Regions from separate parts of the Serratia sp. A07 genome, predicted to be linked through region 3. Evidence: predicted binding sites of a transcription regulator. Region 3 holds the regulator's gene; each other region holds the start of a gene.

Region 1 (2,268 bases), on a different contig from region 3:
GGTTTTCAGCCAGTCCGGCGCGAACTGCAGGATCAGCGGCTGCTGGGAGACGCCCATGCCGACGGCCAGCGACAGCGCCATGATCATGATGGCGCGGCGGTTCAGACGCTCGCGCGACACGATGCGCACGCCGGAGGCGGCGATGGTGCCGAACATCACGATGGTCGCGCCGCCCAGGACCGGCTCGGGAATGTGCTGTACGAAGCCGGCCACCGCCGGGAACAGCCCCAGCGCGATCAGCATCAGCGCCACCACGAAGCCGACGTAGCGGCTGGCGACGCCGGTCAGCTGGATCACGCCGTTGTTCTGGCCGAAGCAGGAGTTGGGGAAGGTGTTGAACACTGCCGACAGCATTGAGTTCAGGCCGTTGGCCAGCACGCCGCCCTTCAGGCGCTTCATGTACAGCGGCCCGCTGACCGGCTGTTCGGAGACGTCGGAGGTGGCGGTGATGTCACCGATGGTTTCCAGCGAGGTGACCATAAAGATCAGCATCAGCGGCAGCAGCAGGTTCCAGTCGAAGCCCAGGCCGTAATAGAGCGGCGTGGGGATGGTGATCGCCGCCGTGGGGGCCGCCGGTGCGTCGGCGGGCAGCATGTCCATCGCCCAGGCCAACAGATAGCCGACCGCCATGGCGATCACCAGCGAAGCCACGCGCAGATAAGGGTTGCGCTGGCGGTTCAGCAGGATGATCACCGCCAGCACCGCGCCGGCCAGCAGCAGGTTTTTCGGCGAGCCGAAGCTGTGATCGTTCATCGCGGCGTAGCCGCCGCCGATCGAGGTCAGGCCGACCTGAATCAGCGACAGGCCGATGATCATCACCACGATGCCGGAAACCAGTGGGGTGATGATGCGGCGCGCCAGATGCAGCACGCGCGACAGCAAAATTTCGGTGCAGGAAGCGACCATCAGGGTGCCGAACAGCGCGGCCATCATGGTCGGCACGTCGGCGCCGCCGTTTTTCAGCGCCAGACCGCCCATGATCAGCGGCGAAACGAAGTTGAAGCTGGTGCCCTGAATCGACAGCAGCCCGGAACCCACCGGCCCCCAGGTTTTGATTTGCAGAATGGAAGCCAGACCGGAGGCGAACAGCGACATGCTGATGATGTGCTGGGTATCCTGTGCCGGCAGGCCCAGCGCCTGGCAGATCAGCAGGGCCGGAGTGATCACCGCGACGAACATCGCCAGCAGATGCTGGCCGGCGGCAAACAGCGTTTGCGGCAGCGGCGGGCGATCTTCCAGGCGATAAATCAGTTCACTGGCGCGGGGTTCTGAGGCGGCTTGGCGCGCGGCATCAAGCTCGGAGGATGACATGCTCATGGTGTGGCGTTTCCAGATACGGCAAAGCAGGCATTTTAATGCTCCGCCCCGCAAAAGCAAACGGTTGCGCGTAAATATTATGTTGCCGACTTTCTCGCTTATGTCGCATTTTCATTCATTTTTTCTTGTCATCTCAGCGTTTTTTACTTTTAATCCTGCACTCATCAAGTTTAAAAACTAAGTGGTTTTCTATAACTTATTATTTTTATTTGGATCTTTTCCCTTACATGGAGTACCTGGATGTTTCATCTTGATACTTATGGCACGTTAGTCGCGGCGACGCTGGTTTTGCTCCTCGGGGGCAAGTGCGTCAGAACCATTCCTCTGCTGCGAAAATATACCATTCCTGCTCCCGTCGCCGGCGGTTTGCTGGTGGCTCTCCTGCTGTTAGCCCTGAAAAAGCTCGTCAACTGGGAAATCAGTTTTGACATGTCGCTGAAGGACCCGCTGATGCTGGCCTTCTTCGCCACCATCGGCCTGAACGCCAACCTGGCGCGTTTGCGCGCCGGCGGCAAGGTGCTGGTGGTGTTCCTGTTCGTGGTGCTGGGGTTGCTTATCGTGCAGAACGCCATCGGCATCGGGATGGCGAAAATGCTGGGGCTGGATCCGCTGATGGGCCTGATCGCCGGGTCGATCACTCTGTCGGGCGGGCATGGTACCGGGGCGGCCTGGAGCAAGCTGTTCATCGAGCGCTACGGTTTTGAAAACGCGACGGAAGTCGCCATGGCCTGCGCCACCTTCGGGCTGGTGCTGGGCGGCCTGATCGGCGGCCCGGTGGCGCGCTATCTGGTCAAGCACTCTTCCACGCCGGAAGGCACCCCGGAAGACAGCGTGCAGCCGAGCGGCTTCGAGAAGCCGGAAAGCGGCCGCCTGATCACTTCGCTGGTGATGATCGAAACCATCGCCATGATCGCCATCTGTCTAAGCCTGGGGCAGCTGATTGCCGGCCTG
Region 2 (2,268 bases), on a different contig from region 3:
TGCCGCCGCGGTGGAAGCCGGTTCACATCACCCGCTGGCGCAGGCGATCATCAACCGCGCCGCCGAAAGCGGGACGGAGCTGCCGCTGGCGCAGGCGCGCCGCGCCCTAGCCGGCGTCGGCGTGGAAGGGATCGTGGACGGCAAGACCGTGCTGATCAGCGCGCCGGGCAAGCTGACACCGGGCCTACTCGACGCCCAATGGCAGAGCCAGGTGGACAAGCTGGAAAATGCCGGTAAAACGGCGGTAGTGGTGCTGGAAGACGGTGCGCCCATCGGCTTGCTGGCGCTGCGCGATACGCTGCGCGGCGACGCCAAACAGGCCATAGCCGAACTGAACGCGCTGGGTATTCGCGGCGTGATGCTGACCGGCGACAACCCACGCGCCGCCGCGGCGATCGCCGGCGAGCTGGGCCTCGACTATCGTGCCGGTCTGCTGCCGGAAGATAAGGTCAGCGCGGTTACCGAACTGAGCGAACTGCGCCCGACGGCGATGATCGGCGACGGCATCAACGACGCCCCGGCGATGAAGGCCTCCAGCATCGGCATCGCCATGGGCAGCGGCACCGACGTGGCATTGGAAACCGCCGACGCCGCCCTGACCCACAACCGGCTGGTGGGCGTCGCGGAGATGATCCGCATCTCGCGCGCCACCCACGCCAATATCCGGCAAAACATCACCATCGCATTGGGGCTGAAGGGGGTCTTCCTGATCACCAGCCTGCTGGGGCTGACCGGTTTGTGGCTGGCGGTGCTGGCTGACTCCGGCGCCACCGCGCTGGTCACCGCCAACGCGCTGCGGCTGTTGAAAAAGCGCAGCTAAGTTCGGAAACTAATACGGGCGCGGCATACCGCGCCCGTTGTCATTTCGGGGAAAGAGACTTTTCCTTCATCAATACGACCTTGTCGCCGTTATACGCCTTTACGCAGCAAATAACGGTATGGCGCCTGCTCGGTCTCCTGCGCCACCAGCGTGTGTTCCATAAAGCGGCAGAACCCCGGAATATCGCGGGTGGTAGCCGGATCGTCGGCGATAATCAGCAGCGTTTCGCCGTTGTCCATATGGCGCACGGTTTTACGCACCATCATCACCGGTTCCGGGCAACGCAGGCCCAGCGCGTCGAGCGTCTGGTCTGCCTGGGCAAATAAGTCAGTCATGCAATTTTTCTCGTTCAAAAACGATCGGCGAACGCTCGCCGCATCTCATTAGCGCCTAGTTTACGCCGGTAGTTTTTCTGCGCAAGATGCGTTAACGTTTGCGTTAAATTTAACCATTGCATTGGTTGCGCAAACGCGTATCATGCCGCCGCGCAGCGTTTTTTGCTGTTTTAACAAGACACACTGGGTTCCCTCACCCCACTGCTAAAAAGGCTACAATATGTATTCGTTTACCGCACAGCAGCGCTTCACGGCGTTGGTCTGGCTTTCGCTGTTTCATATCGCCATCATTACCTCCAGCAACTACCTGGTGCAGCTGCCGATCACCGTTTTCGGCTTCCATACCACCTGGGGCGCTTTTACCTTCCCGTTTATCTTCCTGGCGACCGATCTGACCGTGCGCATTTTCGGCGCGCCGCTGGCGCGGCGGATTATCCTGGCGGTGATGGTGCCGGCGCTGTTCATCTCTTACGTGATCTCCACCGTCACCTATCAGGGAGAGTGGCAGGGATTCGCGGCGCTGGGCAGTTTTAACCTGTTCGTGGCGCGCATCGCCGTGGCCAGCTTCATGGCCTATGTGCTCGGCCAGATCCTCGACGTACATGTGTTCAACCGCCTGCGCCAGCGCAGCGCCTGGTGGGTGGCACCGGCAGCGGCGATGTTCTTCGGCAACATCAGCGATACGCTGGCGTTCTTCTTCATCGCCTTCTACAAGAGCAGCGATCCCTTCATGGCCAACAACTGGGTGGAGATCGCGCTGGTGGATTACAGCTTCAAGGTGATGATCTGCCTGCTGTTCTTCCTGCCGATGTACGGCGTGTTGCTGAACATGCTGCTCAAACGCATCGCGGCGCGCAGCGGCAGCCTGCAGCCGAGCTGAGCCGTGCTATTCTGGGCGGCCCTATCCTTTGGAGGCCGCCCATGACCCCAATCGTTCGCAACGCCACGCTCGAAGAAATCCACCGTCTTTATCAACGCATCCCCGAATTCGGCAACCTGCATAGCCTGGCCGATCTGCAGCGGCGCATCGGCATCGCCCCCGCCAGCCTGTTGATCGCCGAAATCGACGGTCAGCCGGCCGGTTTCAAGCTCGGTTATCAACAGCGGGAAACG
Region 3 (2,268 bases):
GCAGCACCCGCTGGCGCAACTGACAGGCCCGCTGAATGACGATCAGCTGCGGCCGTACCCTTCGCTTTGCCTGGAGGACACCTCGCGCAATCTGCCCAAGCGCGTCACCTGGACGCTGGATAACCAGCGGCGGCTGGTGGTGCCGGACTGGACTTCGGCGCTCGACTGTTTGTGCGCCGGGCTGTGCGTCGGCATGATGCCGGCACATCGGGCGCTGCCGCGGGTGCAGCGCGGTGAGCTGAAGGCGTTGCAGCTGCAGCAGCCGTTTCCCGCCAGCCCTTGCTGCCTGACCTGGCAGCAGGATAAACCCTCACCGGCGATGAGCTGGCTGCTGGCGTATCTGGGCGATGGGGAGACGCTGAACCAGGAGTGGCTGAGCGAGGCGGAACCGGAAGCCGCGCAGGCTTCCGGCGCGGGGGATTAGCGGCGGTAGTCGATGAACGGGCCGTCGGCGACCGAGCGGCGTTCAATCAGCTTCGGATGCACTTCGATCACCTGCGACTCTTCGCGTTTGCTGATGATGCGATCCAGCAGCATGGTGAAGGCCATTTCGCCCAGGCGTTCTTTAGGCTGGTGAATGGTGGTCAGCGCCGGGGTGAAGTAGCGGGCGTTGCGCACGTTGTCGTAGCCGATCACGGAAATATCCTGCGGCACCCGCAGCCCCAGCTCGTCGGCGGCGCAGATGGCGCCCATCGCCATGATGTCGCCGCCGCAGAATACCGCGGTCGGCCGCTGCTTTTGCGACAGGATTTGGTGCATCGCCTTGTAGCCGGACTCCGGCTCGAAGTCACCCTGGACGATCCACTCTTCGCGAATGTCGATATGCGCTTCCTGCAGCGCCTTCATAAAGCCCTGGTGACGGCCGCCGCCGGTATTGCGCGACAGCTGGCCCGGAATGGCGCCGATATCGCGGTGGCCGCGCTCGATCAGGTAACGGCCGGCCAGATAGCCGCCTTCGAACGCGTTATCGATGATGGTGTCGGTGAAGTCGCCGCGCGCGGCGCCCCAGTCCATCACCACCATCGGGATGTTGCGGTAGTCTTCCAGCATGCCCAGCAGCTGATCGGGGTACTCGGAGCACATGACCAGCAGGCCGTCGACGCGCTTTTGCGCCAGCATCGCCAGGTAGGCGCGCTGCTTGTCGAGATTGTTGTGCGAGTTGCACAGGATCAGGGTGTAGCCTTTGCTGTAGCAGCTGTTTTCCACCGCCTCGATCACTTCGGCAAAGTAGGGCGCTTCGCTCGAGGTGGCCAGCAGGCCGATCGACTTGGTGTGATTGACTTTCAGGCTGCGCGCCACGGCGCTCGGCGAGTAGTGCAGTTCTTTGATGGCGGCCCACACGGCCGCTTTGGTCTCTTCGGCGACGAAACGAGTCTTATTGATGACGTGCGAAACGGTGGTGGTGGAAACGCCCGCGCGTTTGGCCACATCTTTAATCGTTGCCATGTAAGGAATGACTCCTGAACTCACATGTTTACAGCATGTAAGTGTGATGTTAATCGTTTGCCTACGTAGATCCTTCTCCAGAGAAGCGAAAACTGAGTTTTTAGTGTGTTGAAGTCTTCAGCGCTTAATCAGGAGGGGCATGGATGCCGGTACGCAGTTGTGAACTGCGAATTTTGTCGCATATTGAACAAAAGTGGAAGAGGTAATCGAGATTATAAACCGGGAAATGATAACAAGATTTAATCGGCGAACTGTGGGAAAATGATTTGACGTACTAATTGTGCGCCTTTTATGCTTAGGAAAGCCCATTTTAAAGGAGTTGTCATGGATACCGAATTGAAGATGTCGCTGTTCACCACCGTCTGCGCATTGGCGGTCATTATCGCTTTCAGCTTCGTTGCCGCGTTGAACTGATTTACCCCCGGTTATAAAAAAGGCGCAGCTTGGCTGCGCCTTATCACCTCAGAACCTGCGCTTACGCCAGGTTTTCCGCTGCGAAGGTCCAGTTGACCAACGCCCAGAAGTTTTCCAGGTATTTTGGACGCGCATTGCGGTAATCGATGTAATACGCGTGTTCCCATACGTCAACGGTCAGCAGTGGTTTGTCTTCACCGGTCAGCGGGGTGGCCGCGTTGGAGGTGTTGACGATCGCCAGCGCGCCGTCCGGTTTTTTCACCAGCCAGGTCCAGCCTGCACAGAAGTTTTTCACTGCGGCATCGGTGAACTGCTCTTTGAACGCAGCGAAAGAGCCGAAGGATTTGACGATTGCCGCCGCCAGTTCGCCCTGCGGTTCACCGCCGCCCTGTGGCGACAGGCAGTGCC

The links. The regulator PurR, encoded in region 3, represses purine synthesis genes. The targets are predictions, from matches to a motif close to CANGCAAACGTTTGCNTG.
Region 1: a site for PurR is predicted at 1,371-1,388, ahead of AC4PR2_RS15780 (nucleobase:cation symporter-2 family protein). Genes of this name have one in related genera too.
Region 2: a site for PurR is predicted at 1,243-1,260, ahead of tusA (sulfurtransferase TusA). Genes of this name have one in related genera too.

The regions. Positions count from the first base shown of each region.
Region 1 covers NZ_JBZXDO010000015.1:18,878-21,145, forward strand. The annotation lists gene AC4PR2_RS15780 (nucleobase:cation symporter-2 family protein) at 1-1,317, opposite strand, end outside; gene gltS (sodium/glutamate symporter) at 1,558-2,268, shown strand, end outside.
Region 2 covers NZ_JBZXDO010000012.1:83,169-85,436, reverse strand. The annotation lists gene AC4PR2_RS14320 (zinc/cadmium/mercury/lead-transporting ATPase) at 1-820, shown strand, start outside; gene tusA (sulfurtransferase TusA) at 910-1,155, opposite strand; gene AC4PR2_RS14310 (7-cyano-7-deazaguanine/7-aminomethyl-7-deazaguanine transporter) at 1,376-2,035, shown strand; gene AC4PR2_RS14305 (GNAT family N-acetyltransferase) at 2,077-2,268, shown strand, end outside.
Region 3 covers NZ_JBZXDO010000006.1:143,813-146,080, reverse strand. The annotation lists gene punR (DNA-binding transcriptional activator PunR) at 1-424, shown strand, start outside; gene purR (HTH-type transcriptional repressor PurR) at 421-1,446, opposite strand; gene cydH (cytochrome bd-I oxidase subunit CydH) at 1,771-1,860, shown strand; gene sodB (superoxide dismutase [Fe]) at 1,922-2,268, opposite strand, start outside.